Regions from separate parts of the Pantoea sp. B9002 genome, predicted to be linked through region 1. Evidence: predicted binding sites of a transcription regulator. Region 1 holds the regulator's gene; each other region holds the start of a gene.
What was found. The regulator CRP, encoded in region 1, controls carbon source genes, mostly activating them, when cyclic AMP is high. The targets are predictions, from matches to a motif close to ATGTGANNNNNNTCACAT.
Positions count from the first base shown of each region.

Region 2: the regulator CRP is predicted to act here: its motif matches at 1,678-1,695, upstream of azuC (stress response protein AzuC).
Region 3: the regulator CRP is predicted to act here: its motif matches at 1,478-1,495, upstream of HX773_RS08100 (NupC/NupG family nucleoside CNT transporter).
Region 4: the regulator CRP is predicted to act here: its motif matches at 2,041-2,058, upstream of HX773_RS08285 (YfcZ/YiiS family protein).

Region 1 is NZ_JACAPA010000036.1:196,068-199,200, reverse strand. It holds gene HX773_RS18090 (phosphoribulokinase) at 1-633, shown strand, start outside; gene HX773_RS18085 (OsmC family protein) at 685-1,089, opposite strand; gene crp (cAMP-activated global transcriptional regulator CRP) at 1,394-2,026, shown strand; gene HX773_RS18075 (YccS/YhfK family putative transporter) at 2,085-3,133, shown strand, end outside.
Region 2 is NZ_JACAPA010000036.1:23,015-26,147, reverse strand. It holds gene dgcA (N-acetyl-D-Glu racemase DgcA) at 1-268, opposite strand, end outside; gene dgcN (N-acetyltransferase DgcN) at 270-1,277, opposite strand; gene azuC (stress response protein AzuC) at 1,527-1,604, opposite strand; gene mntP (manganese efflux pump MntP) at 1,837-2,409, opposite strand; gene HX773_RS17310 (DUF1158 domain-containing protein) at 2,694-2,933, shown strand.
Region 3 is NZ_JACAPA010000010.1:200,217-203,349, reverse strand. It holds gene HX773_RS08105 (Nramp family divalent metal transporter) at 1-1,190, opposite strand, end outside; gene HX773_RS08100 (NupC/NupG family nucleoside CNT transporter) at 1,560-2,750, shown strand; gene HX773_RS08095 (LLM class flavin-dependent oxidoreductase) at 2,943-3,133, shown strand, end outside.
Region 4 is NZ_JACAPA010000010.1:235,067-238,199, reverse strand. It holds gene fadJ (fatty acid oxidation complex subunit alpha FadJ) at 1-174, opposite strand, end outside; gene fadI (acetyl-CoA C-acyltransferase FadI) at 174-1,484, opposite strand; gene HX773_RS08285 (YfcZ/YiiS family protein) at 1,651-1,947, opposite strand; gene fadL (long-chain fatty acid transporter FadL) at 2,307-3,133, shown strand, end outside.

The sequences.
Region 1 (3,133 bases):
GAGCAGACGTTCAAACATTATGGCCAAACCGGCCTCGGCGAATCGCGCAAATATCTGCATACCTACGACGAAGCGGTGCCGTGGAATCAGGTGCCGGGCACTTTCACGCCGTGGCAGCCGCTGCCGGAAAACACCGATGTGCTGTTCTATGAAGGCTTGCACGGCGGCGTGGTTACCCAGCAGCAAAATGTGGCGGAGCATGTCGATCTGCTGGTTGGCGTGGTACCGATTGTTAACCTTGAGTGGATTCAGAAGCTGGTGCGTGACACCGGCGAGCGCGGCCATTCACGCGAAGCGGTGATGGATTCGGTGGTACGTTCGATGGAGGATTACATTAACTTCATCACGCCACAGTTCTCGCGCACCCACATTAACTTCCAGCGCGTGCCGACCGTTGATACCTCAAACCCGTTTGCCGCACGCGAAATTCCGTCGCTCGACGAAAGCTTCGTGGTGATTCATTTCCGTGGTCTGGAAGGCATCGCGTTCCCCTATCTGCTGGCGATGATTCAGGGATCGTTTATTTCGCACATCAATACGCTGGTGGTGCCGGGCGGCAAAATGGGATTGGCGATGGAGCTGATTATGCTGCCGCTGGTGCAGCGACTGATTGAAGGAAAGCGGATTGAATAGGTTTGGTGCGGGCTGTGAAAAGGGAGGCATGAATGCCTCCCCTACGACCGATTACAACTCGACAACCTCATAACTGTGGGTAATTTCCACACCTTTACCCAGCATGATCGCCACCGAGCAATATTTTTCCGCTGACAGATCAACCGCGCGCGCAACCGCTTTATCGCTCAATGCTTTACCGCTAACGATAAAATGCAGGTTGATGTGGGTGAAAATGCGTGGCGCTTCTTCACGGCGTTCTGAAGTAAGTTTCACTTCGCAATCGGCCACATCGCTGCGCCCTTTTTGCAGGATTGACACCACGTCAATGGCGCTACAGCCGCCCGCGGCCATCAGCACCATCTCCATTGGACTTGGCGCTTTATCACCGGAATTACCGTCCATTAATACCTGATGGCCGGATGAGGATTCTCCGAGAAAGGTAAGACCTTCCACCCATTTCACTCGTGCCTGCATTATTCTTTCTCCTGAAGCGGCGGTTTTGCCGCCAGAGTACGCTTTCACCTGACAAACAGCAATCCAGAGTAATCCCCCTTCTGCTGAAGCGAGACAACACAAGACAGCTCGCAAAAGCTGTGCTACAAACAGTGCTGAAAATATTTTCGTCATCACAGACGAAGGCCGGAAGAATCAAAAGCGTAGCTTAAGAGTCCACCCGGAATAATTTTTCCTTTACTGGAAACGCTCGACGATTAAACCGCCTGACAGGGAAAAATGCCCCCTGTATTTTGGGCACGATTACAACAGAGGATAATAGCGAATGGTTCTCGGCAAACCGCAAACAGACCCTACACTCGAATGGTTCCTGTCCCATTGCCATATTCACAAATATCCATCCAAAAGCACGCTCATCCATCAGGGTGAGAAAGCGGAAACGCTGTACTACATCGTAAAAGGTTCCGTAGCGGTACTGATTAAAGATGAAGAAGGCAAAGAGATGATTCTCTCCTACCTCAATCAGGGAGATTTCATCGGCGAACTCGGTCTTTTCGAAGAAGGCCAGGAACGTAGTGCTTGGGTGCGTGCGAAGTCTGCCTGCGAAGTGGCTGAAATTTCATACAAAAAATTCCGTCAGCTGATTCAGGTAAACCCGGATATTTTAATGCGACTTTCGTCGCAAATGGCGCGTCGTCTGCAAGTGACATCTGAGAAAGTGGGCAACCTTGCCTTCCTCGATGTCACCGGACGCATTGCGCAAACGCTGCTAAATCTGGCCAAACAGCCAGATGCGATGACTCACCCAGACGGGATGCAAATCAAAATCACCCGTCAGGAGATTGGTCAGATCGTGGGCTGCTCACGCGAAACCGTGGGTCGTATCCTGAAAATGCTGGAAGATCAGAACCTGATCTCCGCACACGGTAAAACCATCGTCGTTTACGGCACCCGCTAATTTCTTCTCACCCACGGCGTGATGGCAACATCGCGCCGTTTCTATTTGCGATGAGCTGATGTGGCGCCGAATCATCTATCATCCCGAAGTTAACTATGCGCTGCGGCAAACGCTGGTGCTGTGCCTGCCTGTGGCTCTCGGCTGGCTGTTTGGCGATCTGCAAAAAGGTCTGCTGTTCTCGTTAGTGCCTGCCTGCTGCAACATGGCGGGACTGGATACGCCGCACAAACGCTTCTTCAAACGCCTGATTGTGGGTGGTTCGCTGTTTGCCACCGGCAGTTTCCTGATGCAGATCCTCACCGCTTACCAGATTCCGCTGCCGCTGATTTTGCTGGCGCTGCCGCTGCTGATTGGCGTAACCGGCGAAATCGGCCCGCTGCACGCGCGCCTGCTGCCCGCCACACTCATCGCCGCCATCTTTACGCTCAGCTTAGTGGGACGTATGCCGATGTGGGTGCCGCCGCTGCTCTACATTGGCGGCACGCTGTGGTACGGCTTGTTCAACTGGTTCTGGTTCTGGCTGTGGAAAGAGCAGCCGATGCGCGAATCGCTCAGCCTGCTGTTCCGCGAGCTGGCCGATTATTGCGATGCCAAATACACCTTACTGACGCAGCTGACCGATCCGGAGAAAGCGCTGCCGCCGCTGCTGGCGCGCCAGCAAAAGGCGGTCGATCTCATCACCACCTGTTACCAGCAAATGCACATGCTGTCGGCGAGCCGCGATAACAGCCACAAACGCCTGACGCGCGCTTTCCAGGTGGCGCTGGATTTACAGGAACACATCTCGGTGAGTTTGCATCAGCCCGAAGAGGTGCAGAAGCTGGTTGAGGAGAGCCACGCCGAAGCGGTGATTCGCTGGAACGCGAAAATCATCTCGGCGCGGCTGCGCGTGCTGGCGGACGCGATTCTCTACCATCAGCTGCCGGATCGTTTTCACATGGAGAAACAGCTCGGCGCGCTGGAGAAAATTGCGCGCCAGCATCCGGATAATCCGGTCGGCAACTTCTGCCTGTATCACTTCAGCCGCATCGCCCGCGTATTGCGTACGCAGAAGCCGCTCTATACGCGTGACCTGATGGCCGATCGCCAGCGCCGCTTACCGCTATT
Region 2 (3,133 bases), 170 kb from region 1:
CATTACGCGCTGAACCGGCAGACAAACGGCTTTGCAGATCGAGGCGGCTCAGGCCCGCTTCAATGTCGGCGCGCAGCGCTTCCAGTTCGGCGTTGACGCTCTCTGGCGTTTCATCGTAGCGCGGCGTTGGCGTACATTCGCCGCGGCCAATAAAGCCGTTCTGCTCCAGCGTCACGCGAATCACCGTGACTGCGGTGCGCGTACCGCGTGAGATGGCGAACGGACGCGCCAGCGGCAGCTCCAGCACTTCAATCTGCATGCGCCGCATGTTAGCCACGCTCCTGCAGCAGCGCGGCGATATCCGCAATGCCGAAACGCACCGGATCGGTAGCAGGCACGCCGAATTCGGCGCTGATCTCTGCACAATAGGCGCGCGCTTCGTCTTCGCTGTAGTTCGAGGTGTTGATGGCGAAACCGGCCAGCTGTACCGCGTCGCTGGTGACGTGCGCCGCGCGCAGGTTGGCTTCGACGCAATCTTTCAGGCTGACCATTGGCTGATGCGGCAGATGACGCATATGCGGACGGCCCATTTCATGGCACATCACCAGCCAGTGCGGCTGCGCACCGTGGATCAGGCCCATGCTGACGCCAGCGTAGGAAGGATGGAACAGCGAACCCTGACCTTCAACGATATCCCAGTGATCGGCGTCATTGGCTGGCGACAGCGCTTCGACCGCGCCGGCGATGAAGTCGGCAATCACCGCATCAATCGCGATACCTTCGCCTGCTACCAAAATACCGGTCTGGCCGGTGGCGCGGAAATCGGCTTTCATGCCGCGTTCGCGCATCGCGGCTTCCAGCGCCAGCGAGGTGTACATCTTGCCTACCGAGCAATCGGTGCCGACAGTAAGTACACGCTTACCTGTGCGCTTTTTACCGCTGCCTACGTCCAGTTTTGGACGCATGTGGCGCAGGTCGAACAGCTCAACGCCGAACTCTTTGGCCAACGCCACCAGCTCCGGCTCATCCACCAGACGATGGTGCAAACCGCTGGCAACGTTCATCCCGGCTGAGATGGCGCTTTTGACCGTGTCGAGCCAATGCGTGGGCAAGTAACCGCCGGCATTGGCGGTGCCGAGCACCAGCGTTTTGGCACCGCGCGCTTTGGCAGCGGCGATGTCGAGGACCTCGAGGCCAAGCGTGACGGTGCAGCCCGGCAGCTTAATTTCGCCAACGCACTGCTCTGGACGCCAGACGTGAATGCCGCGTGCGGTTTTAGCGGCCAGTGGATCGGTTACGTCGCCGAGGAAGAGTAAATAAGGTTGTGGGATCAGCATGATGTTTCTCGTTTCAGACGGTTTATAGGGCCTGAATTGACTATTTCATGCAGAAGATGGGGTGACGAATGCTTGTTTAGTGGCGGGGTATAACGTGAGGCTATAGCCAGATCGAAAAGTGATGGCTGAAGAGGTTAATCAGAGAGTTAGGGGAAAAATGGGGAGATTAGCGGCTGGAGAGATAAGAAAACAGTTGATAACCACAGGTCGATCCCTGACCGCGATTATCGAGGGTATCTGGCGGAATGCTTAGTTTAAAGCACCCGGCGGTACGTGTTTAAAAGTCTCAACATAAGAGCGGAACACGTAGCGGAAAAAGCGTTTCATAGAGCACCTGGTTCAAAAATTGTTGAAGAAATACGCAAAAAGTATAGCCGCTGAGCGTTTTTAGCGCAATTATTTTTGAAGTAGATCACATAATTGGGGTTTGGTGCGGATGTTAAGAAGAGGTCGCCATAAATGGCGACCCTAAATTGGCGCAGTTGAATTTGTACGATGCGCATTTATACGCAGTTGAATTCGTAGGGTGCGCATTTATGCGCACCAGGCAGCAGCATGGTTAATTAAACCAGCCTAAATGCTCGCTTAAAATGGTGCAGCCAATGCTGATCAGCACTACGCCGCCCAGCACTTCAGCCCATTTGCCCATCACCGGACCGATAAAGCGGCCAACCAACACGCCGGTGGTTGCCATGATGGTGGTCGCCGCGCCGATGGTGACGGCGGTCATGATGATATTCACCTGCAGGAACGCCAGGCCAACGCCGACGGCCAGCGCATCAAGACTGGTGGCGACGGCGGTTAACGCCAGCACCATAAAACCGTGACGCTGCGGCGCTTCGCACGGCTCATCGGCGGTTTGACGAAAACCTTCCATCATCATACGACCGCCCAGCACGGTTAACAGCACGAACGCCACCCAGTGATCCCACGCCATGATGTAGCGGCTGGCCGCGAGGCCAATTGCCCAGCCAATCAGCGGCGTCAACATTTCGATGACGCCGAAAATCAGGCCGGTTCGCAGTGCCTCTTTGAAACCTGGGCGATGCAGCGACGCGCCTTTGCCCAGTGCTGCGGCGAAAGCGTCCATCGACATACCAAAGGCCAGGATCAGGGTTGCGATAAATGTCATGGGTTTTCAATCAATGCCGCGGAACCGGCACTAAAGCCGTTACTTCTCCGCATTTATTGTTCAGTAATGAAAAAGTGCGCGCAGTCTAACACGCAAAAACGGCAAAAAAAAGACAGTAAAATCAGGGCTTTAAGTATAGCAAAGGCTATAACTCTTAACTTTCGCTATTTTTGACGCTAAGTGAATGGAATAGAAGAAATTTCTTAGCGCGATTCGGCTCGGGGATTGCGCCGTAGCGCGGTTTTATGCGCTAATGCCCGCGCTAACTGATTTGGAAAATGACCATGAATAACCCATTCGAAACGCTGATTATCCCAGGCGGCATTCTGCTGCTGGGCTTTCTTTCCGCCCTGCTGCTGCCCGCGCCTTCATTTGGCATTGAGCTGGCAAAACAACTGCAGGAAAGCCTGCATCTGATGGATGTTAATCAGCTGTATACCATCGTCTTTAGTTTGTGGTTTTTGCTGCTGGGCGCGATTGAGTTTTTCGTGATTCGCTTCCTCTGGCGCCGCCGATCGCGCTGATCACTTTTCCGCCAAGGTGATGCATTTTTCTTCTGGCAGCTTTGCGCGGCCAAGCCTAAATTCATCACCACAAAAATGTAACATTACTTTTACACGATATGGCGAAATATCGCGCAACACAAAATCCGCATAAATAATCAATTCACACAAAAGTTATAATTTTCAATAGATTAAAATGTGACGCATCTCACTCTCCCTTT
Region 3 (3,133 bases), on a different contig from region 1:
AGCACCACAATCAGCCGCCCGGCATTTTGCATCAGGCGCGAGTTCACCATCTCATCGCCCATCAATTCGCGGTTGCCGGTAAAGGACAACAGCGGAATCAGCGCCAGCGCGATACCAAAACTCAACAGCACCTGACTCATCACCAGAATGCGCGTCGGATCCCAGCCCGCCCAAATCACTATAAAGGAGGGCAACATGGTGATGGTGCGGCGGAACCACAGCGGAATGTGGAAGCGGATAAAGCCCTGCATCACCACTTGTCCCGCCAGCGTGCCGACCACGGTAGAGGAGAGGCCGGCAGCCACCAGACTCAAACCAAACACAATCGCCGCGGCTTCACCCAACAGCGGTTGCAGCGTTAAGTAAGCCTGATCGAGATCGACGATGCTGGAGTGACCGCTGAAGTGAAACGCGGCGGCGGCGGTTGCCATCATCGCCAGATTCACAAAGCCAGCGATGGTCATGGCGATAGCCACATCCAGCTTGGTTGAGCTGTAGCGTTGCGCCTTGCTGCCTTTGTTGCCGTGCTGCGTTAGCGCCGAGTGCAGATAAATTACGTGCGGCATAATGGTAGCGCCTAACACGCCAGCAGCAAGGAATACCGCATCCGATGTTGGTAGCGATGGCAGCGCCATGCCAACCACAAGCTCACTGACTTTGGGCTGGGAGAAAAACAGCTCCACAATATAAGCCGCCGCCACAAACAGCAGCAGACCGCCAATCACCAGTTCCAGCGGCTTCTGTCCGCGACTTTGCAGCATCAGAATCAGGTAGGTCGCGATACCGGTTAACACCGCGCCCTGCAGCAGCGAGATGCCGAGTAATAGCTTGAAGCCGAGCGCCGCGCCGATAAATTCAGCAAGATCGGTGGCCATGGCGATAATTTCCGCCTGCACCCAATAGAACCACACCGCCGGACGCGGGAAGCGATCGCGGATGTGTTCTGCAAGATTTTTGCCGGTAGCAATGCCCAGCTTGGCGGACATCAGCTGGATCAGCATCGCCATGACGTTGGCCCACACCACCACCCACAACAGCTTGTAGCCGTAGGCGGCGCCGGCCTGAATGTTGGTCGCGAAGTTGCCGGGATCGATGTAGCCAATCGCCGCAATAAAGGCGGGGCCCAGCAGCGCGAGTTTGATCTTTCTGGCTCCGCGAGCGGCGCGCTCGGCGGTGCGGCTTTCTAGCATAGTTTTACCCTGTCCTAACGCTTGTTGACCTGTCCAGATTAAGGGTCATTCAAGGCAGATGAAATTTGGTTATAGTTATTGTATTAATAGATGGTGCTATAAAGTATAGCCATTGCTATACATTGCGGTAAAGGCAGTTCTTGCTAAAAATAAGTGCAACGCAAATGACTCTACTCTTGGGTCATTTTATAGACAATGTTTTTGTGGATATTTCTTGTGATGAATTTGTAATAGGGTTGTGAGCGGTCAGACTTATCTGAGAAAAAACGCGATAGCGAATACTTATAATGTGGTTTTGATCTCGTTTTTAAGTAACGCGTTACATAGAATACGCAACAAAATACAACCCTCCTCAAATTTGGAGCCGACATGTCCCATGTTTTGCATTTTCTTTTAGCACTAGTGGTGGTAGCGGTGCTGGCCTTGCTGGTCAGCCACGATCGTAAAAGCATCCGTCTTCGTTATATCGTTCAACTTCTGGTAATCGAAGTTCTGCTGGCCTGGTTCTTCCTGAACTCATCCATCGGTCTCGGCTTTGTGCAGGGCTTCGCCGGTTTCTTTGATCATCTGCTCAAATATGCCGCCGAAGGCACCAACTTCGTGTTTGGCAATATGAGCGAAAAAGGTCTCGCTTTCTTCTTCCTCAACGTGCTTTGCCCCATCATTTTCATCTCTGCGTTAATCGGTATTTTGCAGCACTTCCGCATCTTGCCGTGGGTGATTCGCGGCATTGGTACCGTGCTGTCAAAAGTAAACGGTATGGGCAAACTGGAATCCTTTAACGCTGTAAGCTCTCTGATTTTGGGACAGTCAGAAAACTTCATCGCCTATAAAGATATCCTTGGCAAAATGTCACAGCGCCGCATGTACACCATGGCAGCGACTGCAATGTCGACGGTTTCCATGTCGATTGTCGGCGCTTACATGACCATGCTGCAGCCAAAATATGTGGTGGCCGCGCTGGTACTGAACATGTTCAGCACCTTTATCGTGCTGTCGCTGATTAACCCGTACCGCGTGGATAGCGAAGAAGATCTGCAACTTCAGGATCTGCATAAAGGCCAGAGCTTCTTCGAAATGCTGGGCGAATACATTCTCGCCGGTTTTAAAGTTGCGATGATTGTTGCCGCAATGCTGATTGGTTTTATCGCCTTGATTACCGGTCTGAACGCGCTGTTCGATCTGATTTTCGGCATCAGCTTCCAGGGCGTGCTGGGTTATGTGTTCTATCCATTTGCGTGGGTGATGGGCGTTCCTTCACACGAAGCGCTGCAAGTGGGCAGCATCATGGCGACCAAACTGGTTTCCAACGAATTCGTGGCAATGATGGATCTGCAGAAAATCGCCGGTCAGCTGTCGCCACATTCGGAAGGTATTCTCTCGGTGTTCCTCGTCTCCTTCGCTAACTTCTCCTCTATCGGGATTGTGGCGGGTGCGATTAAAGGTCTGCACGAAGAGCAAGGTAACGTGGTTTCACGCTTCGGCCTGAAACTGCTGTACGGTTCAACGCTGGTGAGCGTGCTGTCAGCCGCTATCGCTGGTCTGGTGTTGGCCTTCTGATATAAGGGGCGAGCTGCGGCTCGCCCTTCTCTTCTTAATTATTTCAATCGGTTCTATCCCGCGTCGCCTGCGCTTTTCCCCCGCTATCACCCGCTTTACTGTTAAACGCAAAACCTTTGCACAATATTGAATTTCCGTTCACACCGCCTGCGCCCGTAGTTTTTCTCCATGACGTCACTTCAGGAGAACCGCATGAGCATTCAATTCCTTGGCATGATTGGCCACCGCCTCGCCTCCGAAATCATTCCGGCTAGCGGCCCGCTGTTCGATAAAGATTACATTGCGCGTTTTGCGCGGGCGCACGAAGACGCCGGTTTTGATCGCATTCTGGTGGGCTATTGGTCGGATCAGCCGGATGGCTTTCTGGTCACCGCGCACGCGGC
Region 4 (3,133 bases), on a different contig from region 1:
GGAGATCAACACTAATCCGGCCAACTCCCGATGGCTGCGCGCTTCATCCAGTATCGCTTTGATTTGCGGCACAAACTCGGCCTTCAGCGTGTTCATCTTCTCGCCCGGCACATCGATGGTGATCACACCAACGTGGTCGAGGCGCATGTGTAAATGAAAGGCGGATTCGCTCATTATTCGGCCTCCAAAACCATTGCCGTACCCAAACCGCCCGCCGCGCAGGCGGTGACCAATCCTAATCCGCCACCGCGCCGCCGCAGTTCCTGCAGCGTCTGCGTGATCATGCGTGCGCCGGTAGCGGCAAACGGATGACCATAAGCAATCGATCCGCCGAGCACGTTAAAGCGCTCTTCATTCACTTCGCCCAGCGCATGCGGACGATTCAACACCTCGCGCGCAAAGCGTTCGTCACGGAACATTTTCAGGTTGGCTAAAGTTTGTGCGGCAAAGGCTTCATGCATATCAATCAGCGTCAGATCGTTGAGCGTGATGCCGGCGCGGTCCAGCGCCAGCGGCGAGGCGTAGGCCGGTCCAAGCAGCATGTCCTGCCAGACATCAATCGCCGTAAAAGCGTAGCTGCGCAGATAGCCGAGCGGCTGAATGCCAAGTTCGCGCGCGCGCCCTTCACGCATCAGGATCACCGCTGCGGCGCCATCGGTCAGCGGCGTGCTGTTGGCGGCGGTCACCGAACCGTGGCGACGATCAAACGCCGGGCGCAGTTTGGCGTAATCGGCGGCGCTGGCGTTGAAGCGAATATTGTTGTCCTGCTCGATGGGCGCTTTCCACGGTGGCACAAACGCGGGCATCACTTCCTGGCTTAACACGCCCGATTGCCAGGCGCGCGCCGCATGCTGGTGCGAACGCAGTGCCAACGCGTCCTGCTGTTCACGCGTGATGCCGTGACTTTTCGCCATCTGCTCGGCGGTATCTCCCATGCGCAACCCGGTGGAATACTCCGCCACCGCCGGCGGCACCGGCAACAGATCGCGCGGGCGCAAACGGCGCAGGATGCTGAGTTTTTGACTGAAGCTGCGCGCTTTGTTGAGATCCACCAGCGCACGCGCCAGAGTTTTACTGACGCCAATCGGCAGCACCGAGGATGAATCCGCACCACCGGCAATGCCGGCATCGATGGTGCCCGCCATTAAACTTTCCGCCACGTTTGCCACCGCCTGAAAACTGGTGGCGCAGGCGCGACTAACGCTATACGCATCGGTATGTACGCTCAATCCGCTGCTCAGAACAATTTCACGCGCAATGTTGGGCGCTTCAGGCATCTGCACCACCTGACCAAACACCAGTTGATCGATAACGTCGACCGGTAATTCGCTGCGCGCCATCAGTTCGCTGATCACCATGCGTCCCAGCTCCAGCGCGGGAATGCCGTGGAAATCGGTCGCCTGACGGGCAAAAGGGGTGCGTAATCCGTGGGTTATGGCGATACGTTCGCCCTGACGCGTCAGCAGCGGCTGCGCTTTGCTCATTGCAATCACCTGTAATTTTCGACCGGGGCATCATTGCCAAACAGGTCTGACCTGATCATCAGTGTTAACTAAGTGTTGCTAAGTAGCCAATAAGCAGAGGAAAAAAGTGCGAGGGAATACACGAAAATGAGTTAAGGCTGCCGAAGGGGTTTCGGCAGCGGCGTGATTAGCGTAGGCCGAGCTGGAAAATCAGGGTTTCGGCCTGGCAGGCAAAGGTGAAGTCGATAGAGAGGCGCACCGCGTCGCCTTCATTGGCAAAATCCGCGCGAATATCGCAAGGATCGGATTCGACCTGACGCGCGCGTTCAGTCAAATGCGCCAGCATCGCTTCCGCCGCATGGCGATCGGCAAACACGCCAGACCAGCTTGCGGTGCAATCGGTGTTATCCATCACGGTTCCCACATCGACACAGCAGCAGGCCGCTGTTTCGTTCGCACTACACTTTTTAATGGCATCAGTCATGGTTCTCTCCTGACGATAAATTCAACATAATCGGATTATTTTCTGCCGCAAAGTGTACGCCTGCTGCGTTTTCACATCCACGATCAAGCCGCTAAGTGACGAATATCACACTAAAAATTGATCCAGAACAAAATTGAAAGCTATGTTGAGGGCGAACCGCTAAGATTTTGTTAAGCAGATCTGATTTTATCGATCAAATTAGAAATATTTAAAAAACATTATTGCAACAAATACACAGGTCGGACCTATACTCGTCGCACTGGTCTGATATGTGGTTTTGCCATCAGTCCCTACAATTCGCCGCTCTTTGTTACGCGACGTAACAACGTTAAATAATAAATCTAGATGAGGTTGTGGTCATGAACCATAAAAACCTGTTTGCAAAGTCAGCTGTGGCAGCTGCAGTAACGCTCGTCTGTTCTCATGTTTACGCCGCGGGCTTTCAACTGAATGAATTCTCAGCAATTGGTTTAGGTCGTGCATATTCCGGCGAAGGTGCGATGGGTGATACCGCCGCCTCTGCCAGCCGTAACCCGGCAACCATGGCGTTAATGGATCGCCCTTCTTTCTCTATCGGCGCGGTTTATATTGATCCTGAAGTGGATATTAGTGGTCAGAGCCCGTCTGGTCGCAGCCTCGATGCCAAAAATATTGCGCCGAATCAGTGGATCCCTAATCTTCACTACGTGCATCCGATTAACGATCAGTGGTGGATTGGTGCATCTGCGACCTCCAACTATGGTCTGGCAACCGAATTTAATGACGGCTATACCGCAGGTGGTTATGGCGGCAAAACCGACCTGATGACCGGTAATTTTAATATCAGCACCGCTTATCGACTGAATGAGAATTTCAGTTTTGGTATCGGCTTTGATGCGGTCTACGCAAAAGCGAAAATTGAGCGTTATGCCGGTGAATCTGGTGCAGCGCTGGGCATTCCTGCCAATACCCAAATTGCCCATTTAAAGGGTGATGAATGGGGTTACGGCTGGAACGCCGGCATTTTGTATGAAGTGGATAAGAACAACCGCTTCGGTTTCACCTATCGCTCAGAAGTTAAAATCGACTTTGATGGCGATTACAAAAGCAGCCTGCCGGGTTACGTAAATTCTCTGCCGCAAGCGCAGCTGTTAGGCCTGCCTTACGGCACCGGCGGCTCAACCATTCCGGGCTCTCTGACCTTAAA